4 regions of the Neobacillus sp. D3-1R genome follow, and region 4 is predicted to be linked to each of the others. Evidence: riboswitches for the same ligand, from Rfam matches in the RefSeq annotation. Region 4 holds a riboswitch; each other region holds the start of a gene.
What was found. Region 4 has a riboswitch for S-adenosylmethionine ahead of ACSBPO_RS18215 (bifunctional homocysteine S-methyltransferase/methylenetetrahydrofolate reductase). Riboswitches for the same ligand answer to the same signal wherever they lie in the genome.
Positions count from the first base shown of each region.

Region 1: it holds a riboswitch for S-adenosylmethionine, as region 4 does, so the genes downstream of both, ACSBPO_RS05020 (methionine ABC transporter ATP-binding protein) here and ACSBPO_RS18215 (bifunctional homocysteine S-methyltransferase/methylenetetrahydrofolate reductase) in region 4, are expected to answer to the same signal.
Region 2: it holds a riboswitch for S-adenosylmethionine, as region 4 does, so the genes downstream of both, mtnK (S-methyl-5-thioribose kinase) here and ACSBPO_RS18215 (bifunctional homocysteine S-methyltransferase/methylenetetrahydrofolate reductase) in region 4, are expected to answer to the same signal.
Region 3: it holds a riboswitch for S-adenosylmethionine, as region 4 does, so the genes downstream of both, ACSBPO_RS12320 (LLM class flavin-dependent oxidoreductase) here and ACSBPO_RS18215 (bifunctional homocysteine S-methyltransferase/methylenetetrahydrofolate reductase) in region 4, are expected to answer to the same signal.

Region 1 is NZ_CP197471.1:1,000,892-1,008,519, reverse strand. It holds gene ACSBPO_RS05040 (amino acid permease) at 1-57, opposite strand, end outside; gene ACSBPO_RS05035 (GNAT family N-acetyltransferase) at 272-745, opposite strand; gene ACSBPO_RS05030 (hypothetical protein) at 962-1,162, shown strand; gene ACSBPO_RS05025 (alpha/beta hydrolase) at 1,390-2,193, shown strand; SAM riboswitch class I at 2,319-2,423, shown strand; gene ACSBPO_RS05020 (methionine ABC transporter ATP-binding protein) at 2,506-3,519, shown strand; gene ACSBPO_RS05015 (methionine ABC transporter permease) at 3,509-4,174, shown strand; gene ACSBPO_RS05010 (MetQ/NlpA family ABC transporter substrate-binding protein) at 4,240-5,070, shown strand; gene ACSBPO_RS05005 (hypothetical protein) at 5,443-5,715, shown strand; gene ACSBPO_RS05000 (spore coat protein) at 5,826-6,422, shown strand; gene ACSBPO_RS04995 (hypothetical protein) at 6,440-6,829, shown strand; gene ACSBPO_RS04990 (DsbA family oxidoreductase) at 6,900-7,397, opposite strand.
Region 2 is NZ_CP197471.1:1,311,393-1,319,020, reverse strand. It holds gene ACSBPO_RS06685 (pyridoxal phosphate-dependent aminotransferase) at 1-264, opposite strand, end outside; gene ACSBPO_RS06680 (carbon-nitrogen family hydrolase) at 379-1,161, shown strand; SAM riboswitch class I at 1,251-1,399, shown strand; gene mtnK (S-methyl-5-thioribose kinase) at 1,480-2,664, shown strand; gene ACSBPO_RS06670 (metalloregulator ArsR/SmtB family transcription factor) at 2,707-3,285, opposite strand; gene ACSBPO_RS06665 (PAS domain S-box protein) at 3,427-5,205, opposite strand; gene ACSBPO_RS06660 (methyl-accepting chemotaxis protein) at 5,550-7,361, opposite strand; gene ACSBPO_RS06655 (thiamine pyrophosphate-dependent enzyme) at 7,513-7,628, opposite strand, start outside.
Region 3 is NZ_CP197471.1:2,392,984-2,400,611, forward strand. It holds gene ACSBPO_RS12300 (class I SAM-dependent methyltransferase) at 1-761, opposite strand, end outside; gene recQ (DNA helicase RecQ) at 901-3,027, opposite strand; gene ACSBPO_RS12310 (MFS transporter) at 3,273-4,508, shown strand; gene ACSBPO_RS12315 (ATP-grasp domain-containing protein) at 4,590-5,543, opposite strand; gene ACSBPO_RS12320 (LLM class flavin-dependent oxidoreductase) at 5,557-6,606, opposite strand; SAM riboswitch class I at 6,718-6,823, opposite strand; gene ACSBPO_RS12325 (hypothetical protein) at 7,113-7,241, opposite strand; tRNA gene ACSBPO_RS12330 (tRNA-OTHER) at 7,269-7,355, opposite strand; gene ACSBPO_RS12335 (L,D-transpeptidase family protein) at 7,406-7,628, opposite strand, start outside.
Region 4 is NZ_CP197471.1:3,539,498-3,547,125, forward strand. It holds gene ACSBPO_RS18210 (MFS transporter) at 1-952, shown strand, start outside; SAM riboswitch class I at 1,052-1,165, shown strand; gene ACSBPO_RS18215 (bifunctional homocysteine S-methyltransferase/methylenetetrahydrofolate reductase) at 1,424-3,286, shown strand; gene metH (methionine synthase) at 3,264-6,713, shown strand; gene ACSBPO_RS18225 (DODA-type extradiol aromatic ring-opening family dioxygenase) at 6,757-7,521, opposite strand.

The sequences.
Region 1 (7,628 bases), 2.1 Mb from region 4:
GTTACCAATCACTAATGCTGTTAAAATCCAGAATCCAAGTTTGTTGTTCTGCCCCATCTGTTTTCGCCTCACTTTTCATCATCGATTTTCTAATATACTTAATATCTTACTCTATTTTAATTTTTATTTTAAAAAAACAAAAAACACACCTGAACACGGTGTGCAATTATTAAATGAACGCTTATCATCATACAATCTATGTCGAATTGTGTCAAAGGAAATTTTAGTTAAGTAAAGTGTTAAAGGGTGGGTCTTTTTCCAGATTTTATACCTACTTAATTTGTAAATGCATCAAGTATTGTGGACCTATCTCCCCAATTCGTTCTTCACCTGTATCATCGAATCCCGTTTTATCGTATAAAACTCTTGCTCCCTCATTTCTTTTATTAACGACCAGGACAATTTCATTCACCTGTGGAAAGTTATTTTTGACAAATTGCGGTAATTGCTGCATTGCTTTTTTGGCATATCCTTTTCCTTGTTCATTAAAATCAATGGATAAAGCACGCAGGAGCATAGCGTTAGGATTGCTAGTGAACGAACGTATATCCTCTCCATAGTGAAGAACAAAAAATCCTACCACCTCATTATCACTCGAAATGACAATCGGAAAACGGTTTTTATCTTGAATGGATATTTCCAAAACATCAACGGGAAGTCCTGTAAATTGATGCTGGTCTTCAGGTAACTGAAATGATAATAATTTTTCTTCATACTTTTTTTCAAAAAATACTAGTTGAACCAATACATATACCTACCTTCTATTATTTTACATAGGCTCTTTTCTAAAACTTTGTTACTAATGTTATTTATTAAAAGGGATTACTCAATGTAGTAAATTGAAACTCGTTTAAAATCAAGAAAAGAGCTACTCACTTCTAAAGAACTGCAATCTAAACGAAAACAGCCTTTACATAACAATATGTCTATATAGACATTCTAATACAAGGAGGTGATCGATGTGGACGAAAAGAATCGACACAATTTACCGGATTTCGACAGTCTTGATGATCGAATGATTGCACGACAACCTAGCTCGCCAATGCTTGTCATCAAAACAAATTTAGACCCAAAAGATGTCACCGAAGAAAATCCTTACCTTACAGATGAAGCTAATCAGGATAAAAATAAATTTCGCAACTTTTTTGAAGGTGACTCTTAGAAATCGAGTCACCTTTTTTCTAAAGACTCTTTTCTGAAACTTTGTTGCTTTTTCTAACTAATAAATAGGCATTTCACTATATAGGGTGTTGAAACTCATAGGATATGAAGAAAAGAGCTGATCTCTTATTAAGAGAGAGCCTGTAAAAATCCGGCTTTAGGGATTTTTACGATAACCACAAACTATACGAAAACAGCCTTTCTAAAAAACATGAAGGAGAATTGGATATGGAGATCGTTAAACCAGAACCCTTTACCTTTGAAGGCGGAGAAAAAGCAGTCTTACTTTTACATGGCTTTACCGGAAATTCAGCTGATGTTCGTATGTTAGGAAGGTTTTTAGAGAGTAAAGGTTATACGTGTCATGGTCCTCAATATAAAGGTCATGGCGGGGAATCTCCTGATGAATTGGCCAATTCTACTCCTTCTGACTGGTGGCAAAGTGTTCTTACCGGATATCAACATTTAGTAAATATGGGATTTAAAAAGATTGCGGTAACTGGCATCTCCTTAGGTGGGGTAATGTCATTAAAGCTTGCGATGGAAAAACCAGTTGTGGCGGTTATTCCAATGTGTGCTCCAATGGGATTTGTTCGTGATTCTGTTCTAAACGAAATGGTCCGTTCATACGCTGAAAGTTATAAAAAGTTTGAAGGAAAAACGGATGAACAAATCTCACAAGAATTAAATATGTTAACGAAACAACCTATTCCAGCCGTGCAAGGTCTCCTAGATTTAGTGGCAGAAGTAAAACAAAATCTACAAAATGTGGAAGCACCAATCCAAATCATTCAAGGAAGAAAAGACAATGTCATTGATTTACAAAGCCCGGACATTATTTTTAATCATGTTCATTCTAGTGAAAAATCAATTAAATGGTATGAGCAATCAGGTCACATCATCACGCTCGAAAATGAAAGAAATAAAATCGAAGAAGATATTTATCAATTTTTGGAAAGTCTCAATTGGAATGAACAATCTAATTTATTGTTTGATGTTAAAGAAACAGAAGCACCGCAAATTTGGTGGTAAAAAATTTTCCCCCTTTTAAAGACAACATTGTAAGCGTTTACTAACTTATTTTTCAAAAAAAACGGATTGACAGAACATTTTCTTAGGATTATGATACGACTTAGTTAAAAAAATTACATATTTCAAACTTATCAAGAGTGACCGAGGGATAGGCCCTATGACGTCCGGCAACCTCCTTTTTAGGAACGGTGCCACTTCCTACAGAATGATTTCATTCTGAGAGATAAGTCGTATAGATTGTTTACGATGCCTCTTTCAGATGAAAGAGGCTTTTTTATTTTTTCAAATCTGATATTCGGGAGGTTTACAGAGATGATTCGGATTGAAAATCTCGTAAAGGAATACAAAACAAAGAAGGGTACGGTGGTAGGGGTTAATGATGTTTCCCTAACCATTCAAAAAGGAGAAATATATGGGATTGTCGGTTATAGCGGTGCTGGAAAAAGTTCACTTCTCCGTTGCTTAAATCTGCTAGAAAAACCGACATCTGGTGCCATTCATATCGATAATCTAGAGTTAACTTCCTTAAATGAAAAGGATCTTCGAGCTGCACGGCAAAAAATTGGTATGATTTTCCAGCATTTCTATCTCGTTTCCTCGAAAACAGTTTTTGAAAATGTTGCTTTCGCCTTAAAAGCAGCAAATAAACCAAAAACTGAAATCGATGTTCGTGTGACAGAATTACTTGAATTGGTTGGACTGAGCGACAAGCGTGATGTTTATCCAGCACAGCTAAGCGGTGGTCAAAAGCAAAGAGTTGGAATTGCAAGAGCTCTTGCGAATAACCCACATGTTCTTCTTTGTGATGAGGCAACATCAGCACTGGACCCAAGTACAACGAAGTCTATCTTATCTTTATTAAAAAAAATAAATAAAGAGCTTGGATTAACCATTGTGTTAATCACCCATGAAATGGACGTTGTAAAAGATATATGTGATCGAATTGCGGTTATGGAAAATGGTCAAGTCATCGAGGAAGGTCCTGTATATGAAATTTTCGCAGAGCCAAAACAACCTCTAACAAAAGCATTCATTAATAGTGTTCTTCATTTTGAATTACCAGAACATCTACTCGAAAGCAGAGTAGGTACAATTGTAAAAATTCAATTTAAAGGATTGGTTGCAGAAGAAGCTGTTGTTTCCGATATGCTGCAACAATTCAAAGTTAAAGGGAATATCCTTCATGGAAAAATCGAATATATCCAAGGGACACCCTTAGGGATTTTTATTATGGAGTTATCCGGTGAAAAAACAGAAGTTAATCGTGCTATTGATTACATAAAGGTACGTACTAATAACTTGGAGGTGGTCTTAGATGCCGCTTGATTCCATCATTGAGATACTGCCGGATTTAAACAAAGCTTTTTTTGAGACCCTTTATATGGTCCTCATTTCATTAGCTGTTGCAATTGTAGTAGGGTTACCTCTTGGAGTTTTATTATTTGTAACGGACCGAGGTTTATTTTTAGAAAATCTACCTACTAAAATTCTTTCAGGTTTCTTTGTTAATACGATACGCTCCATACCTTTTATCATTTTATTGGTTGGACTCATCCCATTAACAAACTTAATTGTAGGAACAACTATTGGGCCTACTGCTGCAAGTGTTTCCTTGTCTGTAGCGGCCATTCCGTTTTTTGCTAGACTCGTAGAAACCTCTCTACGTGAAATAGACAAAGGTGTCGTGGAGGCAGCTGTTGCTGTCGGTGCCACACCTTGGATGATTATAAAAGATGTATTACTTCCTGAAGCTCGTCCAGGAATTGTTCAAGGTATTACTCTAACAACAATTAGTTTAATTGGTTTTTCAGCAATGGCTGGAATTGTCGGCGGCGGTGGAATTGGAGACCTTGCTATACGCTTCGGCTACTACCGTTACGACAACACCGTGATGTTCACAACAGTGATTGTATTGATTTGTTTAGTCCAGCTTATCCAACTATCAGGCGATCAAATCGCCCGACTTGTTGATAAGCGCTAAAAATATATTGATGGTGACAGGCACCTGTCGAATTAATTTTCTACAAAAATAGGGGGAAACAAGAAATGAAAAAGCTTTTATTATTATTAGTTCTAGTGTTGTCAGTTGGAGTCATTGCTGCTTGCGGCAATACAGAAAAATCATCCTCTTCTTCAGAGGATAAAAAGGAAATAAAAATTGGGGCAACTGCTGGTCCTTACAGTGACATGGTTTCAAAAGCAATTAAGCCGTTACTGGAAAAGAAAGGCTATAAAGTAGAAGTTGTAGAATTCAGTGATTATATTCAACCGAATAAAGCCCTTGGAAACGGCGATATCGACGCTAATCTTTTCCAACATAAAATTTACATGGAGAACTTTGCAAAAGAAAACAACTTAGAACTATCTGAATTAGTAGTCGTTCCAACTGCCCCAATGGGTGTTTATTCTAATAAATATAGTTCATTAGACGAAGTCGCTGAAGGTAGCACAATTTCATTACCAAATGATCCTGTCAATCTAGCACGTGCGTTAGGAGTATTAGAGGATGCTGGATTAATTACATTAGATCCAGACGTAAATCCACTTACAGTTTCTGAAAAAGACGTGAAGGATAATAGTAAAAATCTCAAATTACAGCCAATTGAAGCTGGCCAACTTCCACGTTCTGTTGACAGCGTTGACTTAGCTGCTGTCCCAGGAAACTTTGCTTTAGCCGCAAAAATGGATCTTTTAGATGCTCTTGTACTTGAAGACATGCCAGATGATTACCGCAACCGTGTCGTTGTAAATACGAAAGACCTGGATGCTACATTTGCAAAAGACATAAAAGAAGTAGTAGAATCCGCTGAATTTGAAGCAACCATGGATGAACAATTCAAAGGTTTTGGTAAACCTGCTTGGATGGCTAATCGTTAATAAAATGAACAGTATCATCCCGTTCGGTTGTGGCGGAGAAAATGATGATTCGCATTTGAATAACAACATAAATCCACAATAAAAGCCGTCGATTTCAATGTTAGAAATCACGGCTCTTTTCTTTGGCTAGAACAGAGAAGTTTATTTATGAAAAACTGAACACTAATTGAACAGTAGTTTCTAGAATTTATAAATAGCGGATTGTAGGTCCGATAAATGTTTTCTTTTATATTTTGCAGACACAGGGTACGTTTTTTATAAAACACAGGTCCTGCTTACTTTTCGCAAAAAAGAATAATAATTACTTATGGAAACAATTACTGATAGCATTTCCAAGCCCTTTCCCCTACCCTTTAATTAGGGGGAGATCATATGAGATATATAACAGTGGAACAATTAAAGAACTTGCCTGATTCTATTCGCGCAACGAAATATTTACAAACTATATGGTATCAAATTGAAGAAGGTTTTATTCAAACCCCGCTAGCTTTTAAACAACTTACTCATATTCAACATGAGGCTCCAGAAGGTTGGGAATTAAACTTTGATGGACTCTCTTTTTCATTAAGTAAAATTATTCAAAATCATGGTAATTTATGTATCTACATTCAAACTAATGGTCTAATCACTTATAAATTATTCTAGTAAAAACTCTCAAGAGCTCTTGAGAGTTTTTTTACATATTTAAAGCAATAAAAAGGAAAAATGAACTTGGGTTGTTTACCCACACCATTTAATCTTTGGAGGCAAGTTGAATGAACATGATGAACCAAGGAACTATTGGCGCAGGTGAAACGTTACAGTACCATGAGGTATTATGTAGTTCCATAAATGCAATTAATCAATTTCAACTATATCAACCATATTGCCAAGACCCAGAATTAAAAAACATCCTTCAAAACCAATTAAATTTCATGGTTTCTGAATACAATGCGATGGTGCAGGCTTTAAATAGCAAAGGAAATTCAACTTCCTTACCACCTGCCAACCTTAATAAAGCGTTTACGCCATCATATGGAATGACACCTTCATCACCCGAGCAGCCAAATAACTCGATGAACCAGATGAATGACCGAGATGTCGCTTCGGGAATGCGCGATTGTTCAAAGGCCTCCGCTATTATGAGAACCTACGCTGCATTAGAATGCTCTGACCCACAGCTAAGAAATATGATGGCACAAGGTGCAAGAAACTGTATTGATCAGGCGTATGAAACATGGACCTATATGAACAAAAACGGCTATTACAGGGTTCCCGTTTTTGATCAGGCTACAATGAACACGCTTCTAAGTACTTATCAATCAACTAACTCAACATTTGGAATGCCTAAGCAAAACCAACAATTAATGTAAATAAGGGGGAACATGGTATGCATACTACTCAACATGGTATCCAACAAATTAACCAATGCAAGCAGCTTGCTCAACAATTGATCAACCAAACGCAACAAGGAAATCAAATGTATCAACAAATGCTTCAATCGGAACAACAAAACATCCATATGTTAGAACAGCTTTTACAGCGTGAGCGTCAAGCAGTTCAAATCATCCAACAAAGTTTACAAGGACATGAATTGGCTATTCAGAAATGCCAACAAGTCATTAATCTTTGCGAGCAAATGGAACACCAATTAACTGGACAACAAACGTTCAACACATATGCCCAAACCAATTATGTACCAAATGTAAATACCGCCCAAACTCACTTCGTCCCAAATATCAACACAATGACTCATATGCCTACTTATCGGAACCTATAAAAATAATTTATAAGGGATATGTATCGTGCCAAAATTATTTTAGCACGATACATATCCCTAAAATAATTTTTTACCGATTCTTTTCCTTTTCAATCGTTTGAACTAACTCTTCTTTAGTCCGAATTCCTTTTAAAATGGTTTCCCCAATCATAAAGGTTGGGACCACTTGGATGTCTGCTTCGTTATAGGCGTGGTACAGGGCTGCTTTGTGAACTTCCATATATTCTCGACTCTCAAGAGATTGACGAAAATCCTCTTTATTAAGACCAATCTCACCAGCTAAATCCGTTAAAATATCCATTTTTCCTATATCTAATTCATCGATAAAAAAGGCCGTAAACATTCGATGATTATACTCATTTCCCTTCCCTTGATTTTTGGCAAACTGGTAACCTTCAAAGGCCAAATGAGTATAGGGCTGTGGCGACACTTTCGGTAAAATAATTGGGTTACCCAATTTTTGAGCTGTGGGGTATACAAAATTTTTCCAAGTAGTTTGGAGATACTCTCCTTCAGGCTCTAATGTTTCTGTCGGATACGGACGCAGTTCAAATGGCATCCACTCCACCTCAACAGCTGTTTCCTTCAGCGCCTCTTGTAGCGGAACCTCCGCTAAAAAACAATAAGGTCAGACATAATCTGAGTAAACTTTAACAACTAGTTCCATATATGAATCTCCTTTAATTATTCTCTATCAGCCATTTCATTATTGTTTGAATAACAATAATTATCATACTCCATTACTGTCAGTATAAAATATTATTTTAAATCAAACAAAAATGTAATCGTTTTCAGAAAT
Region 2 (7,628 bases), 2.2 Mb from region 4:
ATATTCTCTTTCATAAAAATCGACAGCAGCCTGCTTGAAATACTTATATCCCTGAAAGGGCGAATACTTATGATTTATGGGATTCGCTGCTGCTTCCTGCAATTTTTTTACAATATGTTCTGGTGTCGGCTGATCGGGATTACCTTGCCCAAGATTAATGACATCATGACCATTAGCAACAGAAAGGGATACTTTCTTAACAAGAGAAGCAAAAAACTGCTTTGGTAAACTATTTAATAAATTAGATTGTTGAAAAGTCTTCATCTACATTCACCTACACAAATCTATTAGAAAATTTTTATTGAAAATCTAGTCACAAATGATATAACTTTAATGACAGAATGTAAAGAAAAATTTAAAAGATTGTGGTGAGTCATGATGAAATATAAAATTGCTCTAATCCAAATGTCGATAGAATTTGGGAATCCAGAATTAAATTATCAAAAGGCAGAAGCCCAAATTGAATTAGCCATGCAAAAATCACCGGATATCATTGTCTTTCCTGAATTGTGGACAACAGGTTATGATTTAGAAAACTTACCAGTTACAGCAGACCAACATGCAAAGAAAACGATTGATTTTCTGCGAGAAAAGGCTAAAAAGTTCAATGTACATTTTGTTGGAGGATCCATTGCGAATCAGGAAAAAGATGGTATCTATAACACCCTTTTAATCATTAATCGCCAGGGGGAACTGGTGCATCAATATAGTAAACTTCACCTCTTCCAATTAATGGGTGAACATTTATTTCTTAAGTCAGGAAAAGACGAAGGTATATTTGCATTAGATGGCGAAATTTTTGCTGGTCAAATTTGTTATGATATTCGCTTTCCTGAATGGATCAGGGCGCATGTTCTAAAAGGTGCACAAGCGATCTTTGTTGTAGCGGAATGGCCATTACCAAGACTTCATCATTGGAAAACTCTATTAACTGCAAGAGCAATAGAAAATCAATGCTATGTCATTGCATGTAATTGTGCAGGCTCTAACCCAAGTAATATTTTTGCAGGACATTCTTTAATCATTGATCCTTGGGGAGAAATTGTCGCGGAAGCCTCCGAGAGTGATGAGATTTTACATGGAGAAATAGACTTAGAGAACGTCGTCAAGGTGCGTAATACCATCCCAGTCTTTCAAGATCGAAAGCCTGACCTATATTAAAAATTTTCTAAAAAAAATGAATTGACAATATTTAATAAAGCCTGTTATTATTTTCATCGTATCAACTTCAATTGAATATTTACATTTTTCTCTTATCAAGAGATGGCTGAGGGATTTGGCCCTATGAAGCCCAGCAACCGACCGTAATTCCATTGTGAAATGTGGCGCAAGAAAGCGCCTTTTATTTAAGGCACGGTGCTAATTCCAACAGAAAGTTAGACTTTCTGAAAGATAAGAGGTGCGAAGACTATTCTTCAAGCCTCTTTCTTATGAGAAAGGGGCTTTTTTTCTAGCCCTTCACACCAGGAGGAATGAAAAATGACATTATTAACAGACAAAAAATATGAACCACTCACTGAACATTCTGCTATTGATTTAGCCATAAAATTAGGAATTTTCGCTGAGAATTCCACTCTAACTTGCTCAGAAATTGGAGACGGTAATTTAAACCTTGTTTTTCGTATAACAGATACTACTAGTGGCCAGGGAATCATTATCAAGCAGGCCCTTCCTTACGCAAAGGTTGTTGGTGAAAGTTGGCCGTTAACGCTTAAAAGAGCGAAAATTGAAGCAGATGCCTTAAAAATATTTGGTAAACTTGCACCTGATTATGTTCCAGTTGTACATTTTACGGATGATCAATTAGCTATTACTGTTATGGATGATCTATCTCATTTGACTATTGCTAGAAAGGGTTTTATTCGAGGAGATCAATACCCATTACTCTCCAAACATTTAGGTGAGTATTTAGCAAAAACACTTTTTTATACTTCGGATTTTGGAATGAATCAATCAAAGAAAAAAGAACTCCTAGGGCAATTTATCAACCCAGAACTTTGCAAAATTACGGAAGATCTAATTTTTACAGATCCTTATACTGATTCACCTACAAATTCCTATGAATCAGAATTACAAGCTACTGTTGACAAAATCAGAAATGATCAAGAACTCATTTTCCAAGTAGCACTGTTAAAAATGAGCTTCTTAACGGAGGCAGAAGTATTATTGCATGGAGACCTTCACACTGGAAGCGTTTTTGCGAGCTCAACGGAAACGAAAGTTATAGATTCGGAGTTTGCTTTTTACGGACCAGCTGGTTTTGATATTGGGCAAGTTTTTGCGAATCTACTCTTCCAAGCTTTAGCTAACGTTGAAAAGAAATCTGAAATTCTTACGCATGTTGAAACATTTTGGAACGAGTTTGTATTACATTTCTCAGAGCTTTGGAAAACAAATAATCAAGAACCACACGCAGCCATTCCAGGTTTATACGAGTCAGTTTTAAATAAATATTTCAATGATTCATTGGGGTTTGCCGGCTGTGAATTAATTCGCAGAACGATAGGTCTTGCTCATGTTGCCGATCTAGATAGTATTGAAGACAATGAACAGAGAATAAATGCTAAAAAACAAACCCTTTCATTAGGGAGCTTATTAATTAAATCTAGAAAAGAAATAAAATCATTCACTGATTTCTTAACTCTCTTAACAAAAAGCTTATAATGTAAAAGAGACAGAACTGGCTTAAAAGCCATTCTGTCTCTTTTAACCATCAATCTTCGCCCACATTTCAACTGGATTAAGTTCATAAATTCCATTTTCACGATACATATAATGGTTGATGATAAACTCTCTACGAATTGTGGCATAATCATCATGAAAACGAAGAATATACTCATTTATTTCCTGCTCAGAATATTTTCTCCCTCTTTCAAACCCCTTTAAGATATGTTCAAACACCAGTAGCTTTTTCTTTCTTTGTGCAGGAATTGTTTTTAACTTCCCATCTTTTGTAAAGAAATTAGCAATTATTTTTTGCTTTTCATCACTTATTTCATTCACCTTTGTATCCTTCCCTTCTACTAGCTCCATCAATGATTCACAATATTGATGGACTACCGAATGTTTCAAATAAAAATAGATCGTATTTTTGTCACGTCTTTCATAAACAACATTTATATCCCGAAGCTTTTTTAAATGATGAGTGATGGTTGGTGCAGTTAAGCCTAACTTACCTGCAATGGCTTGACCATGAAGTGGTCCACTTGATAATAATGACAGTATTCTTAATCGTGTTGGGTCACCCATTGTTTTATGAAAGTCAACTAACCTGTTTAATTGCATAGCCATTACTCCTCTATTTTAGATATACATCTAATTAGATGATAATCTAATTTATTAATTATTGCAATATTTTATAAAAAAAATAATCCTTTTTCAGGATTATCATTCATTCGTTCAATCTATTTGGGATAGGTCAATATATTATTTACTAGATAAATATATATGAAAGGTAGTGCCCACATTTTCTTGGCTATCGACTTTAATTCTCCCATTATGCTCTTCAATAATTTTATAACTAACCATCAAGCCTAAACCCGTTCCACGGTCTTTTGTTGTATAAAAAGGCTCTCCTAGTCGCTTTAATTTTTCTGGAGGAATACCAAAGCCCTCATCTTTAATCGAAATATGAATTTGGTCATCTTTGTATGATTCAATGAAAATTGTAATATTTCCACCAGCTTGCATCGATTCAATAGCATTTTTGATCATATTAACGAACACCTTTTTTAGTTGGTTTGGTTCACAAAATATAATCGGTAGATTTTCTTGATAGTAGGTACGAAATTGGACATTATACATGACTGCTTGGGCATTAAGAAGCTCAACGGTATCCCTCATAATTTGGACGATATCTACTTTCGAATACTTTACTACCTGCGGCTTTGCTAGAATCAAAAATTCATTAATAATAGAATCAATACGATTCAATTCAGAAAGGATTACTTGGAAGTACATCGAACGATCTTCTCTCATTTCGCCTTGCAGCAATTGAATAAAGCCTTTTAACGCAGTCATGGGGTTGCGGATTTCATGGGCAATACCGGCAGCAAGTTCTCCTATTACATTTAGTGTATCGGATTTTCGAAGACGTTTTTCCATTTCTATTTTTTCCGTTACATCTTTGATTACAATAAAATTTACATTTGAAAATAGGTGGAAGATAGAGCTAAATTCGAAATGTTTCACCGTTTCTTCATCAATGTAAATTTTTGAAGTTCCATGAAGCTGACCCGTTTTTTCTAATGTACTTATTATGTTTTCAAGCTTCTGCTTGTTGCCATTTGTATCCGGCAATAAATTTATTAAGTCTTTCCCTAAAATCTCATCTCTTGACGTTTTGAATAATTGACATGCTGCTTGATTGACATCAATAATTTCCCCGTCATCATTCCAGAGAACTAGGCCTTCTAATGAACCTTCAAATATAGTTCGGAATTTTTGTTCACTTTCTCTTAATTCCAGTTCCATCCGGTAACGTTCACTTACATTTCGAAAAATGGTCATATGAAATCCCTCTTTTGAATGTAAGCGAGAGGTAAATTCGATTAATTTTTCTTGACCATTGGGCATTTTTAAAAATAACTGGTCGTTAACTGCTCCTGTTTCAAATAACTCCTTTAGTATTTTCCTATATTGATGGTTCTTTTTTAATATAAACTGATCAAAATTAGCTCCAATGATATCCTGATATCCACATTCAAAGATTCGGCAAGCTGCCTGGTTTGCATTGATGATCTGACCCTTCATATCCCAGAAAATAATTCCGTCCATTGCTTCAATAAATAATTCCTTAAAAAAATAGTCATATTGGGCAGACTGCTCTTTTAGGTTCATTTTTTCAGTTTCATCCCTGAATACAGAGATATAATGACCACTATCTTCATCAAGGCTTGTTACGACACTAAAATAAGAGATACCATTTTGATGGAGGATCGGGAGAACTCCTCTAGCATTCCGATTTTGTTCTAATAAAACTTTTTGTCTTCGAAGCTTATAATGTTTGTCTTTAGGTACAAAATGTTCAAGAGTATATCCAATTATTTCGTCTTTATTTGTATTAATATATTTACAGAAGGAACGGTTTACATCCAAGATAACACCATCTTGATTAAATATGACAATTCCGTCTAATGTTTTATTGAAGATATCAAAAGTCTGTAAATTGGGGTTACACGGATTATTTACATTACTATTATTCATTAAAAAGCATAACCTCCCCAGCAACATAGAAGTATATATATATCTATATTTCTACAAAATGACAGAAAAATCCTTTTTATATAGCATACAACTAAAAATTTTATCGAATACTTTCCTTTTACAAGGCTCTTTTCTTAAACTTTGTTGCTATATGTAACTAATAAATAGGCATTTCACAATATACGCTGTTAAACTTATATGGAAATGAAGAAAAGAGCTGGGCGCTTATTAAGAGAGCCTGTAAAAATCCGGCTTTAGGGATTTTTACGAAAACCAGAATCTATACGAAAACAGTTTTTTACAAAAAAAAAGAACTGTAAAAAGCTTTACAGTTCAATAGTAACTTATGAAAGTCTAAATCTCGAAATCATATCATTTAATTGATCAGACAGTTCTGATAGTGATTGGGCATTGTCTGAAATTTCTTCCATAGAATGATTCGTTTGTGTAACTGAGGCACTTGTTTGTTCGACACCAGCAGCTGATTCTTCTGAAATGGAAGCAATATTTTCAATAGATGCATTCATTTCTCGAGAACTTTGAGCAACTTGTTCAAGATTATCAGATATTTCTTTTACCTTATCTGTCATTAATGTTACAGCACTATAAATTTCCTTGAAGGTTTGGCCGGTTACTTCTATTTGAGAAGTACCTTCTTCTACTTCATTGTATCCCAACTGTAGGGAGCTCACGACATTATTAGATTCTAGCTGAATACCTTGAACGATTTTCGTAATATCTGAAACAGAAAAAGAAACCTGTTCTGCAAGTTTTCTTACTTCATCCGCAACGACAGCAAATCCTCTGCCATGTTCACCGGCTCTTGCCGCTTCAATGGCTGCGTTTAAAGCAAGTAAGTTTGTTTGACCAGCAATTTCATGTATAACTTTGACCAGTTTAGAAATTTGCTTTGTTTGGTCGTCAAGTCCTCTCACTTTCTCCACAGATGTTTTCATAATATCGTTAATTTTTACCATTTGCTTTTGAGATTCCATCATTAGAGAATCTCCTTTTTGCGTCATCATCATGACATCATTTGATGCATCACGAATGACGTTTCCACTTGCAGTTGCTGCCTGTACCTTTGTTAAATACTCTTCCATCATTTCAGATAGAGCAGTAGCATTGTTTGCTTGTTCCTCCGAACCACTCGATAATTCCTGCATAGTCGAAGCCACTTGCTGACTTGATGCTCTAACTTCTGAAGCAGCTAGATTTAACTCCCCACTCCTGCTATTTACATGATTGGAAACAGTAGATATCTCTTGAATCATAGAACGAAGGTTTTCCTTCATTAAACTAGTAGCGCGGCTAAGCTCGGATATTTCATCTTTACCATTCGCTTCTATTAAATCTACATTCAGATTACCATTAGCAATTTCAGTTGAAACAGATACAATATGTTTTAATCTTCTTGAAATGATAGCTCCAATTAAAACGATTGCTAGAATCCCAATAATGGTAGAAACAATGACAGAAATAACAAGTACCGTTAATGTTGAGATAAGGCTGCCTGTTGCAGATGATATTGCATCCTTTTGTTCTTTTTGCATCATTTCTTTTAATTGGTTTAGCTTGACAACATTATCATCAATTAAATTATCAACCTTTAGTTTTCCTAGACGATAATTTCGTTCATGCTGTAATTTAACTTCAGGTACAATAACACTTGTAAATTGAAGATTCATTGAATCATCATCTTTACTCATTTGAATAAATAACATCTTTTCTTCACTGGTGGTTAAACCTTTTCTAATTTCTGCCTTTAAATTTTTTAGTTCCTCTGATAACTCTTCAAAGCGTTTTGTATGCTTCGGATTAGAGTCAATTATGTAATTCCCTACCGAAACTCCTTTTTGATGGAATAAAGCAGCCGCATCAGAAATACGTGTAGCCTGCTTTCCCGTTAGTTCGACTAAGTCCATCTTTTTTTGAACCGAGGTTAATAGAACAAAAGTAATAACAGTAGATATAGCAAAAAGACCAATTGTAATAAATAAAGCGACCCCATACTTTTGTCCAAGCTTTAAATGATTCCAAAACTTTGCTGCGGAAAGAAGCTGTGTCCACTTTTCTAGAAGTGGCTGTTTTTTAGAAACCTTTTTCTTCATTTTGGGCTCTTTTTTCTTTCTTTTTAAGAATTTTACACCTTTCATGTTGTTTCTCCCTTCTCCCCCATTTACAAATTATTTGAAAATTCGACATTACTTTTTATTATTATAATTGAAAAGTAGGCATATTTGAAGAAAGAGTTTCAAATTATAATGAAAAAAGGACCAGTTCGAATGAACTAGCCCTTACTAGAGATTATAAATAAGGATTTTCGTGCTTTGCCTTTAAGCGCTGCCATCTTTTTTCAACTTCAGCTTCAAAACCTAAAAGCACATCTTTGTTTTCTTCTTTTAATAAATGTTTTGTTTTCC
Region 3 (7,628 bases), 1.1 Mb from region 4:
ACAATATCAAATTCCTTACCAAATGGCAGGTTTCGGATATCATCAACCAGATAATGAATATTCATTTGATTTTTGTGCCATACTCTCGGGTTTCCCGAACGCGGGTTGGCTCCTAAAAATGGATAACTATCTGGAAAATGACCAAAGCGATCCGTTTTGCAAAATTCATCATAATCCACCATAACTACTTCACCTTCAGGATACATTGCATATAACTGCATTGCCTCGTAGCCTTCCGCTGCACCTAGAAATAGAATTCGTGGTTTTTTTACATCTATCCCTTCAAATAAAGCTCTTTTACCTCTTGGATCCCAGACACCATCTTCAATTCGATGAGCATAATTCCATAAAGATAGCCGAATCGTTTCCCCAAGTGCTTTACTTACCTCTTGCATTTGGAAACGTGCAAGATACTTTTTAAGTTCACCTTTTGAGTTGGACAATTCAGTTGGCATATCCTTTACAAACCATTCATGGAATGAACGATTAAAAAATTCCCATGAGGCTTTCACAGACATTTCTCCGTTATCCTGTTCCCATTCGCGCTTTGAATTAGCAATCGTTTTTACTTCATAAGGTTTTCCAACCTCTTTCCAAGATAGCTGTGACCAATCCGAAACTATATTTGCATTGAAAAATCGGTCAAGATGCTCATTAGTGGGATTCCGAAGGTCTATTCGGTAACTCGGGGTTAACATGGTGGATTCAAAATCTGCATCAGAGAATAACGGTTCTTCTATTTTTATATCACTCAGAGTCAATTTATTGCCTCCCTACATTTATTTTCAGTAATACCTGTTTATTCAGATACTATTTTAAATATTCTAAAAAGTCAATCTGAGGTTCATTCGTCCATCATAAAAAAACAAGAATCAATAAATTGATCCTTGTTTAAAATACTTATTGATGCTTTAAGAAAAAGTAAGCTTTAATCATAAAGTACGTAACTTCCTCTGGTAATCGTTCTTTTATTGGCTTTAATTTTTCAGTATCTGCTTCACAAACAGCTGCTTCAATTAATGGTCTATATTGGATTGGTAGGACTTCTTCCCAGTTTATAAAAAGCCCCTCTTCCGCGCTGCGAATAATATGTGATTCAACCGTCGTTGTAGACATATCTCGCTCCGTGGCAATGTTTTTAATTGACGAACCATTTATGAACATGTCGTAACTAACAAGGTGAGATGCTTTTGCCTCGGGGTCTTTTTTTGGCTTTAGAACTTTTGTTTTCTCTTTTTCTTCTAGGTTATCACTTAATCTTTCTGGATTTTCTTCACAGTACGCTCGTATTTTTTGGATAAATTCTAATCCATACTTCTCAAGTTTATGGGTACCGACACCCTTAACATTTAAAAATTCTGGATTAGACATCGGGAGTCTTACACACATATCCTGTAAGCTAGTATCTGAAAAAATCACAAACGGCGGAACCTTCTCTGCTTCTGCAATTTTTTTACGAAGAAGTCGAAGCTCCTCAAATAATGGATCACTTTTCGTAATCGTCTTCGCTTGCATTTCTTCTTTTCTAGTAACGGTTTGATTTCCTCTTAAAACTTCTTTCCCTTTATTTGTAACAAAAATAGTTGGGAATTGTCCGTTTTCAATTCCAATGATACCTTCCGTGATTAAGTAATCAATGAATTCCGTTACTTCTTTTGCACTCTTGTTTTGCATCATTCCATAAGTGGTTAATTGATCGAAATGAAATTGGGTAATCGTTTTACTTTTTGATCCTGTTAGGACCTTAGCCACCGTTGATTTACCAAATCGCTGACCCATTCTAACCAAACATGAAAGGACAATTTGTGCTTCCTTCGTTACATCAACAGCTTGTCTTGTATCAGTACAATTGCTGCAACGTCCACAGTTTCCAGGCGATGCCTCATTAAAATACTCAACAATCCACGACTGTAAACAGTTTTCCGTATGACAATACCCAACCATCTGATGAAGTTTTTCTAGTTCCATCGAAATTCTGTCGCGTTCTAATGTTTGGTCGATGAGAAAACGGTGGATTTGCGTATCACTGGCCCCATACAATAAAATACATGTACTTTCAAGACCATCACGGCCAGCTCTTCCTGCTTCTTGATAATAGCTCTCCATATTTCGCGGCATCTGATAATGAATGACATATCGAACATTCGATTTATCAATTCCCATGCCAAATGCAGAAGTCGCCACCATTAACGGCTTTTCATCCTGCAAAAATGCATTTTGCTGTTCTAATCTTTCATGATCACTAAGTCCTGCATGATAACGTGCAACTTCAACTTTTGCTTTTTTTAAAGCTTCATACAATTGGTCCACCGTTTTACGGGTGGCTGCATAAATAATACCAGATTCGTTTTTATTCTTTTTGACATAATCAAGCAAAAATTTATCTCTATCCTGACCTTTAATCACAGAAAAAGAAAGATTATTACGTTCAAAACTAGTGACTACTTCCTTTTCAATACGAAGTGACTGACAGATGTCTTGACGTACCTGTGAGGTGGCAGTTGCCGTAAGAGCAAGAATGATTGGCTTGGTTGGGATATGGTTTAATATACTGGAGATATATAGATAGCTAGGGCGGAAATCATGTCCCCACTGGGAAATACAGTGTGCTTCATCAACGGCAATAAGTGGTATTTCCACCTCCGCTAACTCTCTTAAAAATAATCCTGATTCGAGTCGCTCAGGTGAAATATAAAGAAGCTTGTACTCTCCTTTTTTGGCTAACTGCATGCGTTCCTGAATTTCCTTTTGAGATAAGCTACTATTTATATAAGTGGCAGCAATCCCTAATTGCTCTAACGTATCTACTTGGTCCTTCATTAAGGAAATTAGTGGTGAAATGACAATGGTAGTCCCAGAAAAAACGAGGGCTGGAACTTGATAACATAATGATTTCCCGCCACCAGTTGGCATAACACATAAAGTATTGTCACCAGCGAACACGTGTTCAATAGTTGATTTTTGTCCAGAACGGAATTCATCGTATCCAAAATGCGTTTTTAATATTTGCTTAGCTGTTTCAAACATATAATGCTCCTCCTCTTATACTAGGAGACTAGTTTTTTGTTTGTCGTTTTTCTCTTTTCGAAATTTATTCCGATTGCCTATTTATTATACACCTTCTAAAAATGTTTGTATAAGTATCTGATAAATCATCCTTCGAAAATAATAGGAAATATTTTTCAAAATATGGTTTCTTTTTTCTATAGATTCGATTAATATCTAATTAGATAATTATTAAATTAGATATTATTCGAATGAAGGTGTTGAAAATGTTTCATACATTAAAAGTAGAAAAAGCCTATCGTAGGCTTTTGTATGCAGGGATCATTAATGGTATTGGTGATAGATTTAGCCAGGTAGCTTTAATGACGCTTATTTTACAAATGACAGGCTCTGGTTTATCAGTGGGAATCACACTTGCCGTACGGATGCTGCCATTCTTATTCTTTGGGCCCCTTAGCAGCACCATTGCAGAAAAACTTTCGCGTAAGAAACTATTAATCTATACAGACTTTTCCCGTGTTATTATTGCGTTATCATTTCTATGGATTAATAGCCCCGATGACATGTGGATTGTTTATGTGGGGTCGTTTTTATTAGCTTCTGGTGAAGCCCTATATGCTCCTACACGAAGAGCAAGTATTCCTGCTATTGTTGAACAAAAAAACATAAAATTGGTGAATTCCTGGGAACAAGTGTTAGTCGGTTTTGTTTTAATTATTGGGGCTTTAACTGGTGGATTGGTTTCATTCGTCTTTGGAGCAAAGGCTGCCTTTATCATTAATATTTTGTCGTTTTTGATAGCAGGCTTGATTATTACAACCATTCCTAGCTTAGAAGTTCAATTAGAGGAAAACGTTACCGATAAAACTGAAAAGACAAAGATGACAAAATTATTTGCTGTAATACTTTCTTCCTCTTTATTAATCATGCTCGTGTCTATTGAAATGCTTGTTCCTTTTGCGAATGGAATTGAGAATGTATTAATTAGTGTTTATGCTGTTGAAACTTTTCATGCCGCAGATTTAGGAGTTGGGATTTTATATAGTGTCCTTGGAACAGGTTTTGTGCTAAGTCCAATTATTACGAAATGGATAAAGGGGCATTACCTTCTATTTGGTTTTTCTTGTATGATGATGGAAGGTTTAATATTAACAATCGTTAGTCAATCCCAGTCTTTTGCCCTTGTTGTTATTCTGTTTGGGATATTAACCATTTTCGGAGGGGTTGGTAATACTTTAATTGATACGGTTGTCATGGAAACCATCCCTGTAAAATTTCAAGGTATGTATTTTGGTTTATCCGCTACTTTAGCTAACACTTTACTTGGAATATCTATGTTTTTAACGGGGGTATTATTAGAATTCTTTGAGCCAAGAACAATGGGTTTACTAAATGGATCTTTATATTTTATCTTTGGCTTACTCTTTTTCTTATGGTCATTAAAATTAATTTATTGGAACAAACAACATGAATTAACTAGAGAGAATTTAGGTACAGAATAAAGATAAAGTTCATCCATAGAAAATCGTATAAACAAAAAGCCCCAAACATGGGGCTTTTTTAACGCTTTAAAGCAACGGGGGTCAGACCCCCACTGCATTAACGCTTTGCTCTAGTGCAGTTTTTAGGTATTTGGCGAGTTCGAGCATGCCGTATTTTCCTGCTTTTGCTTCAGCATCTGAGTTGTAGTTGGTGTTTGTATTAATATCATAGGTGAAAATTTCGCCATCTTGGTTTCGGATAAATTCAATACCAGCAACCTTTACATTGTTTCCTGCTAATACTTGTTCATATTTAGCAAGAATTGGGTCGTAGAATCCTTCAAGAATTTGAAACTTTGGTTTTTCTTCTACTTCTTCTCCTACTGGACAAAATAAATCGCCGATTTGACAAGCATCTGCTGGACATAATTCAAAGCCCTCGGAAGTGTCAACTTTTACTGCATAGACAAACTTTCCTCCAACAAATTCACAACGAGTGATAAAACTTTCTGGAGCCTGTATGTATTCCTGTATCAATGTTATACCATCAACTGGCTCTTCAAACGCAGGGCCTTCCACATAAGCTTTTAATGACCCAAAAGTTTGAAATAATTGTACCCCTAGACCTTTACCTGCGCGATTATGCTTTGTAATAAAAGGTTTACCTTCAAACGATTTTGCCGCTTTTAAAATATTCTCTTTTCCAACTGCCGCAATGGTACGCGGAGTTTGAACACCATACTTATTTAACTCTAAGTATTGTTGAACCTTACTAACTTCGAGCTGTAATGCTCGTGTACCATTAAAAACAGTACGTCCATGTGCTTCCAACCACGCTAACACTTGCAAAGTAAATTCTGGGGCATAACGATGGTCACGTGTATGAGATGACGCACTCATCCTACTGTAATAAATTCCTTCCGGCGGAATACTAGATAAATCCACAGTTCCCTCGTCTAAATGCCATTCCTCAAAAGGAATGCCTAGCTCTTCTAATCTTCTAGTTAAATGAACAGTCCATTCACTGTTTTCATGAATTACATATACTTTACTCATCTCTATTATCCTCCTAGTTTGTTACCAGACCACGTTTTTGTTCAACTAATGTCATTACTTGTTTGGCGAAACGCTCCATCTCCTCGAGCTGTGGTGAAAATTGAAGTAATAATAAGTCCAAACCAGCTTCTTCATACTGTAAAATGCGATCAGCAATTTGATCAGGGGTACCAACTAAGTTAGGCCGTAAACCTCTGTTAGAAACAGAATAATCTTGTAATTGGATTTTTTGTTCAAGCTGTGATTTAGTTGTAAAATCCTTAAAGCCCGCATAACCACTTGTTTCTTTTACAGTTGTAATTTTTTCAAGTTCAGCTAAAGCTTCTTCCTCTGTATCACGGCAAATGACATACGCCGCCATTCCAAACGAGGACAAAGGTACATTTCCAGTTTTTTCACGACGTAGCTTCATATCCTCTACTTTCGTTCTAATTTCCTCAACCGTCCCACCATGCATGACGTAAGCATCACATTTTTCAACAATTGTCTGCTTCCCTTTCTCACTCTCGCCTCCCGCATAAAGGATAGGATTAGGGCGTTGAACTGGTTTTGGGAAAAGCTTTGTATCTTTTAAATCATAAAATTTACCCTCATATGAGAATGTTTCCTCTTCCCACAAACCTTTTAATACATCAATAAATTCTTCAGTTCTAGCATAACGCTCATCATGTTCTGTAAATATTCCACCGTATTGACGCGCTTCTTCAGCCCACCATGCAGAAACCACATTAAGAGTAAAACGGCCATTACTAATTTGATCAATATTAGCAGCCATTTTTGCAGCAATGGCTGGATTATGAAAACCAGGACGAATGGCAGTCATAATTTCTATTTTCTCTGTAACAGCTGCAAGGGCTGCTGCTGTTGACCAGGCTTCAAGAGAGTCATGCTCCGGTCCTTTAATGTCATTTAAATACAACTCGGCAATGAGTGTTGTTGAGTACCCCCAATTTTCCGCTGATTGTATGACCTCTTTTGCATATTCAAATGTTGGCGGCATATTCTCATCCTCTACATTGCGTAACCAACCACCAAAAATGGGTAACCAAAATCCATATTTCATTGCACATTCTCCTCTACACTTTGCTCAATCTCTACTTTTCCACCCTACTTAGTAGGGTTTTCGCAAAAATAAAAAACTCTCTTCAAAGAAGAGAGTTCAATTTAAACTCTCTTCTCATCTTTCAAACAATACTTGTTTGATGGAATTGGCACAGTATTCAAAAGAACCTGTTGCCGAGGCTTCAAAGGGCCAGTCCCTCCACCTCTCTTGATAAGAAGAAATATTTTAATAATTTAATTTAATAAGCTGATAATAGTGTAAATTATTTCGATTGTCAACATATTTATTTTTTAGGCTCTGTTAAACAAGAATGTTGATTTCCGCTACAGGCACTCGCTTTCCGCGGGGCGTGCAGTGAGCCTCCTCGTCGCTATCGCTCCTGTGGTGTCTCACCTGTCCCGCTGCTCCCGCAGGAGTCTCGTACCTTCCGCTCCAATCAACTTTGTTATAAATCAACACTGCTCTTTAACAGAACCATTTTTTTAAAATTTAACACAAGCTATCTTCTACTTTTCATCATCCATTTTTATCATTTCTTCTTCTTCCTCAACGGTGATTCTGGTTATTTGATCTTGAAGAAGTGTAAATGCTTCGTCTAACTGCTCTCTATTAGGGAATGTAGGTTCTTTTTTCATAGGTATCACTCCAAAGACATGTAGAATAAGACTTGGTAGGAATCGAACCTACGAGATGCTCAGACAAAGAACGATTGAACTTTGCTGGCTGCTCTACCATTGAGCTACAAGTCTTATGATTATTTTCCCTAGAAATTTTAGATTTATGCCCTAAAATTATTAAATTAAGATTGAATAACTACTCTAGTACCATTTGGAGCAAGTCTTGCTACTTCCAATACATCCTTGTTATACATTCTAATACATCCGTGCGAGACAGCTTTTCCTATAGATGATGGATTATTTGTACCATGGATACCATAGCCCCTTCTTGAAAGGGATAGCCACATAACACCAAATGGGCCACCAGGCTGGGGCTCACGATTAACAATCACATACTCTCCTAAT
Region 4 (7,628 bases):
GCTTATCATTTTCTTTATTGCCTCAATCCTATACTTTTTTGCTACCTCCATTATGGCTTTATTCTTAGTTCGCTTTTTACACGGGATTGGATTTGGTATGGCTACGACTGCCGCCGGGGGACTGGTAGCAAATATTATTCCAGATTCTCGAAGAGGAGAAGGAATGGGGTATTTTATTATGTCCTCTAACCTGGCAATGGTTATGGGACCTTTTATTGGTTTAACAGCCATTCAAATGTGGGATGCATCTGTATTATTCGCCATCAGTGTTATTTGTGCTCTCTTTTCCCTTATTGCTGGATGGATTATACGTATTCCTATTAAAGAAAATAAGAAAAAAATTCATATCTCATTCCAATTTCAAAATTTCTTTGAGGCTTCTGCTGTTCCGATTTCAGTGGTTGGTGCATTTTTTGCCATTGTTTATTCGTCTGTCCTTTCTTTCGTTTCCGTTTACGCAAAAGAGATTGGTTTAATAGAAGTATCAAGTTTATTTTTTGTCGTTTACGCTGCTATTTTATTAGCTTCAAGACCGTTTACAGGAAAATGGTTTGACCAATTTGGTCCTAACGTCATTATTTTTCCATCTATTGTTCTTTTTGCAATTGGCTTATTCATTTTAGGTAGCAGTCATACGGCATTAGGCTTCTTACTTTCTGCAGCGTTTATTGGTATTGGCTGGGGTACGATTTTTCCAAGCTTACAGACGATTGCCATCCAGAAAGCGGCACCGAATAAAAGAGCCACTGCAACTGCAACCTTCTTATCCATTTTTGATACAGGTATCGGCTTTGGCTCCTTTATTGTAGGAATGGTTGTCGCTGAAGTTGGATTCCGTTCTTTCTATATTAATGGTTCTATTTATGTGTTAGTTGGAATACTTGTTTATTATTTACTTCATACCCGTAAGGAACCTTTAAAAGAAAAACTAGTAGAAAGACATGTGAGATAGAAAAGAGCAAGCGCCTTGGTCTACCATCATAACTAATAAAAAAGAATTGACATGATCGCTTTAAAGTAGTAAATTTTAAAAATAATCGAATAATTGACACTCTTATCGAGAGAGGTCGAGGGAATGGCCCTATGACACCTCAGCAACCTTCAATGTTTTCACTCATTGAAAAGGTGCTAAATCCTTCAAGTTGGAAAACTTGAGAGATAAGAAGAATGACTCAGATTCTTTCCATTCAAAAGTCTTCTTCTTAAAGAGGGCTTTTTTTATTTTTTAAAAGGCTCTTTTCTAAACTTGTTGCTTTTTTAACTAATAAAGAGAGATTTCACAATATAGGGTGGTAAAATCCTTTTAAAAATCAAGAAAAGAGCTGCTCACTTATTAAGAGAATCCGTAAAAATCCGGCTTTTGGGATTTTTACCAGAACCACATTCTATACGAAAACAGCCTTTTAAAAAGAGGAGAAAGAATATGAACTTCTTAGAGAAATTAGAAAAACAAATTTTAATTGCAGATGGTGCCATGGGGACTTTATTGTACTCGTATGGAACGGATATGTGCTTTGAGGAATTAAATCTATCCCAACCAAACCAAATTAAGAGCATTCACCGTGCCTATGTTGAAGCTGGAGCAGATGTGATTCAAACAAATACATATGCGGCTAATTATCTCAAACTTCAACGATATGGATTAGAGGACTCTGTCAAAGAAATAAATAGTGCTGCCGTTCGAATGGCAAAAAAGGCAGCCAATCCAGACACTTATATACTAGGAACAGTTGGCGGCAATCGAGGAATTAAGCCCCAATCCATCTCCATTGAGGAAATAAAAAGAAGCTTTCGAGAGCAATTATATTGTCTATTGCTTGAAGGGGTAGATGGAATTCTTCTTGAGACATATTATGATCTTCAAGAGCTAGAAACAGTCTTAACGATTGCAAGAAGAGAAACAGAATTACCCATTATTGCACAAGTTTCCTTGCAGGAACCTGGATTTTTGCAAGATCGTACTCCAATTATTGAAGCCTTTAAAAGATTAGAAACACACGGTGCTGATGTAATTGGACTCAACTGTCGACTAGGTCCACATCATATGCTTACGACGCTTGAGGAGGTTCCTATTCCAGTACATTCCTATTTATCAGCCTATCCCAATGCAAGTCTTCCTACTTATATTGATGGGAAATTCCAATACGATAGTGATTCAGATTATTTCCGCAAATCAGCTAAGTTATTTCGAGACCAAGGAGTCAGATTACTGGGTGGCTGCTGCGGAACAACACCCGAGCATATACGGGCATTTGCAGATGAATTAAAAGGTAAAATCCCTGTTCAAGAAAAACAAGTGAAAATCAGAGAAAATATAGTGGTGGTACCCTCTACCGAAGCCAAACGGGAGTATCCTCCGCTCCAGGATATTGTTCGTGAACGAACATCGGTTATAGTAGAATTGGATCCTCCTAGAAAACTAGATACAAAGAAATTCTTTGATGGGGCAAAAGCGTTAAAAGAAGCTGGTATTGATGCGTTAACATTAGCCGATAATTCCCTAGCCTCCCCACGCATTTCCAATGAATCTTTAGGGTACTTGGCTAAAACACAGCTAGGGATACGATCTTTAATTCATATAGCCTGTAGAGATCGTAATATTATAGGTCTACAATCCCACTTGATGGGCCTTCATGTATTAGGTATGAATGACATTCTTGCTATAACCGGTGACCCAGCTAGGGTTGGTGATTTCCCTGGTGCTTCGTCCGTGTATGATATGTCATCATTTGAATTGATTCAAATGATCAAACAACTTAACAACGGACTTTCTATTTCTGGTAAGGACCTTGGGCAAAAAACGGCTTTTAGTATTGCTGCTGCTTTTAACCCTAATGTTCGTTCAATCGAAAAAGCGGTTAAACGATTAGAAAAGAAAATCCACTTTGGAGCAGATTATTTTATTACACAGCCTGTTTTTTCAGAAGAAAAAATAATCGAAATCTATGAAGCTACTAAACATTTAGATACTCCCATTTACATTGGGATTATGCCGCTTACTAGCCATAAAAATACGGAGTTCCTTCATAACGAGGTACCTGGTATTAAAATTTCTGAAGACATTCGAAATCGAATGGCCCTATTTAAAGACCAACCTAACCAAGCAAGCATCGAGGGAATCCAAATTGCTAAATCATTAATCGATGCTGCAATGGAACTTTTTAATGGAATTTATTTAATTACCCCATTTCTTCGTTATGAGTTAACGGTAGAGTTGGCAAAATACGCCCGTGAGCGTGCAAATGCGATTAGGAGGAACAACCATGTCCAAAGCATCATTTACTGATCAGTTAAACAAAAAAATCCTTATTATGGACGGCGCAATGGGCACCATGCTTCAAAGAGCAAATCTTTCTCCAGATGATTTTGGGGGAGAAGCTTTCGATGGCTGTAATGAAAATTTAAATTTAACTGCCCCTCATGTTATTCAATACATTCATGAAGAGTATTTAAAGGCAGGAGCAGATATTATTGAGACAAATACATTTGGTGCGACTAGCCTTGTACTAGATGAATATCAATTAGGGCACAAAGCCTATGAGATAAATAAAATAGCTGCACAAATTGCTGTAAAGGCAGCACAATCCTTTTCTACAGCAGAATGGCCACGGTTTGTTGCCGGCTCAATGGGTCCCACTACAAAATCGCTAAGTGTCACGGGTGGAACAACCTTTGAAGACCTTGCCAAAACCTATGAAGAGCAGGCAATAGGGCTTATCGATGGCGGAGTAGATTTGCTTCTTCTTGAAACAAGCCAAGATTTGTTAAACGTTAAATCTGGATATGTAGGTATTCAAAAAGCTTTTGAGAAAACGGGTAAAATTTTACCATTAATGGTGTCTGGTACGATTGAACCGATGGGTACAACCCTTGCCGGACAGTCTATTGAAGCCTTTTATATCTCGGTAGAACATATGAAGCCTGTTGCTGTGGGACTAAATTGTGCTACTGGTCCTGAGTTTATGCAAGATCATATTCGTTCTTTATCTAATATGGCTTCAACAGCCGTAAGCTGCTATCCAAATGCAGGGCTGCCAGATGAGGAAGGACATTATCACGAAACACCTGAAACTCTATCGAAAAAATTAGCCGGTTTCGCTAAGCAAGGATGGCTAAACATTGTTGGTGGCTGCTGCGGAACGACTCCTGAACATATTAAAGCCATTGGTGAAGAAATGAAAGAATTTAAACCACGAACCGCTGACTTCTCTTCCGTTCATATGGTCTCTGGTATTGAACCATTTGTTTATGATGATCCAACCTTACGCCCTATTATGGTTGGAGAACGAACCAATGTGATTGGTTCTCGAAAGTTTAAACGATTAATATCGGAAGGTAAATTTGAAGAAGCAGCTGAAATTGCCAGAGCTCAAGTCAAAGGCGGAGCTCATGTGATTGACATCTGCCTTGCTGACCCTGACCGGGAAGAACTGATTGATATGGAAAATTTCCTTAAAGAAGCAGTCAAAAAAATTAAAGCCCCATTAGTCATTGATTCTACCGATGAAAAGGTAATTGAAAAAGCACTAACTTTTTCACAAGGGAAAGCTATCATTAATTCTATCAATCTTGAAGATGGTGAAGAACGATTTGAAGCTATTTTACCATTGGTTCATCGCTATGGTGCTGCGGTTGTGGTTGGTACCATCGATGAAGAAGGTATGGGTGTAACGGTTGAACGAAAGCTTGAAATTGCGACTCGTTCCTATAACCTATTAGTCAATAAATATCATTTAAAACCACAAGATATCATTTTTGATCCACTCGTTTTTCCTGTCGGAACAGGTGATGAACAATATATCGGTTCAGCCAAAGCAACGGTTGAAGGAATCCGCGCCATTAAAGAACGCTTGCCTGAAACTCAAACTATTTTGGGGATTAGTAATGTTTCTTTCGGACTTCCACCTGTTGGACGTGAAGTATTAAACTCAGTATTCTTATACCACTGTACTCAGGCTGGATTAGATTACGCGATTGTGAATACGGAAAAGCTCGAGCGTTTCGCCTCCATTTCAAAAAAAGAGGTAGAAATGGCTGAAAAACTACTATTTGATACAACAGAAGCATCCCTTTCCATATTTACAGAATTTTATCGAGATAAAAAGAAGGAAAATAACAAAATTGTCTCTGATATGACGTTAGAGGAACGATTAGGAAGCTATGTAGTAGAAGGAACAAAAGAAGGATTAATCGCTGATCTAACCATTGCTCTTGAAAGCTATGACAATCCCCTTGATATCATTAATGGTCCCTTAATGGATGGAATGAAGGAAGTTGGCAGACTCTTTAATGATAACCAACTAATTGTAGCTGAAGTGCTTCAAAGTGCTGAAGTCATGAAAGCGTCTGTAAGCTTCCTCGAGCCATATATGGAAAAGGGTACTTCTACCACTACAAAAGGAAAAGTCGTGTTAGCTACTGTTAAAGGTGATGTACATGACATTGGTAAAAATTTAGTCGATATTATTTTTAGCAATAATGGTTATCAAGTAATCGATTTAGGAATTAAGGTCCCTCCTGCTGAACTTGTAAAAGTTATTAAAGACGAAAAACCGGATATGGTGGGTCTTTCGGGGTTACTTGTAAAATCGGCACAACAAATGGTATTAACAGCCCAAGATATGAAGGAAGCAGGCATTTCTGTTCCAATCCTAGTGGGTGGCGCTGCTCTCTCAAGGAAGTTTACTGAAACAAAAATCGCTAAGGAATATGATGGCTTAGTTCTATATGCAAAGGATGCCATGACAGGCTTATCTTTAGCAAATCAAGTACAAACTCCTGAAGAATATGAAAAGCTTCTAGAAAGTAAAAAAGAAAAAGCTTCACAGGAGTTGATCGAGGTATCATCAAACTCAGCATCCGCTATTGCAACACTTGTAAAACCAAAAACAACCGTTATTTCAGAGGCACCTGTTTTCGTTCCTAAAGATACGAAACGACATTTATTAAAGTCTTATCATGTAACACATATAGAACCATATATTAATATGCAAATGCTGCTTGGCCATCATCTTGGTGTGAAAGGAAAAATCTCAAAACTGTTAGCAGAAAAGGATGAAAAGGCTACTCAGGTAAAAGAACTAATTGATCATTTATTGGACGAAGCGAGAGAGAAAAATTGGATTATCCCTGCTGCTGTCTATCAATTTTTCCCTGCACAAGCAGAGGGGAATAAAATTCTCATCTATAACCCTGAGAATCATTCAGAAATTTTAACTGAATTTGACTTCCCTCGTCAGGAGTCTGAACCACAATTATGTTTGGCTGATTTTATCAAAAAAGTCGACAGTGGGATCATGGATTATGTAGGATTTTTTGCTGTGACTGCTGGTAAAGGAATTCGTGAAAAAGCGGAGGAATTGAAGAAGGAAGGTCGTTTCCTTGAAAGTCATGCTTTGTCTGCCTTAGCATTAGAAACAGCTGAAGGATTTGCTGAGCTAATCCACCGACAGATGCGCGACCGTTGGGGATTCCCAGATCCGGTTGAATTAACCATGCAGGACCGTTTTGCTACTCGTTATCAGGGGCAACGTTTTTCTTTTGGCTATCCTGCTTGTCCAGAGTTAGATGATCAAACAAAACTTTTTGAATTATTACGACCTGAAGACATTGGTATCAACTTAACAGAAGGGTTTATGATGGAACCAGAAGCCTCCGTAACCGCCATGGTATTTTCACACCCAGAAGCTAGATATTTTAATGTGTTAAGATAGATTTGAAAAAAGGTTGCTTTTTGAGAGCAACCTTTTTTATATTTTAAAACTGCAGACATAAATTACTTAATGTACCAAATTCGTAGTTACGAAAGATCACTTTGGCTTGGGTAAGTGACTTTGCACTTCCCATTGAGATAAATAGTGGGACAAAGTGCTCTGGTCTTGGCACTGCTGCTTTTGCATGCGGTGCCAATTTTTCATATTCAAATAGTGATGACAAATCGTCTTTTTCTATCTTTTCAATTAACCAATCATCAAATTCAACAGCCCAAGCTTCTGGTGTTGTTTGACCCCAATTAACCATTCTTAGATTATGAACGGTAACCCCACTACCAATGACCAAAATCCCTTCTTCTCCTAATCCTTGAAGTGCACTTCCAATCTCATATTGTTTTTCAGGATGTAAAAAAGGATTTACCGAAACTTGGACGACAGGAATATCAGCATTTGGAAATAATCGTTGTAATAAAGTCCAAGACCCATGATCAAGTCCCCTGCTTGTATCTTTTTTTACTGGGATACCTTTCCTGTCTAAACTTTCAGCTATTCTATTTGCTAATTGGGATGACCCTTTTGCTAGATATTTTATTTGATAGAGTTCTTCCGGGAAACCATAGAAATCGTAAATAGTATTGTACTCTTGATCCGAAGAGGAAATGGTTAGTACTTCACTTTCCCAATGCGCTGTAAAAATCACAATAGCCTTTGGATTTAGTGTGTGGCCAAAACTTTCTAAAAACCTTGTATATTCTTTATCTTCGATTGCATTCATTGGTGATCCATGAGCTAAAAATAAAGCTTGCATTTTATTTTCCTCCAAACGACAATAAAGTAGTTAAAAGTAGTTACTTTATGTAAGTTAGTGTATTATCATAATAAATAAACGTCAAGTAAGTATTTACTGAAACATAA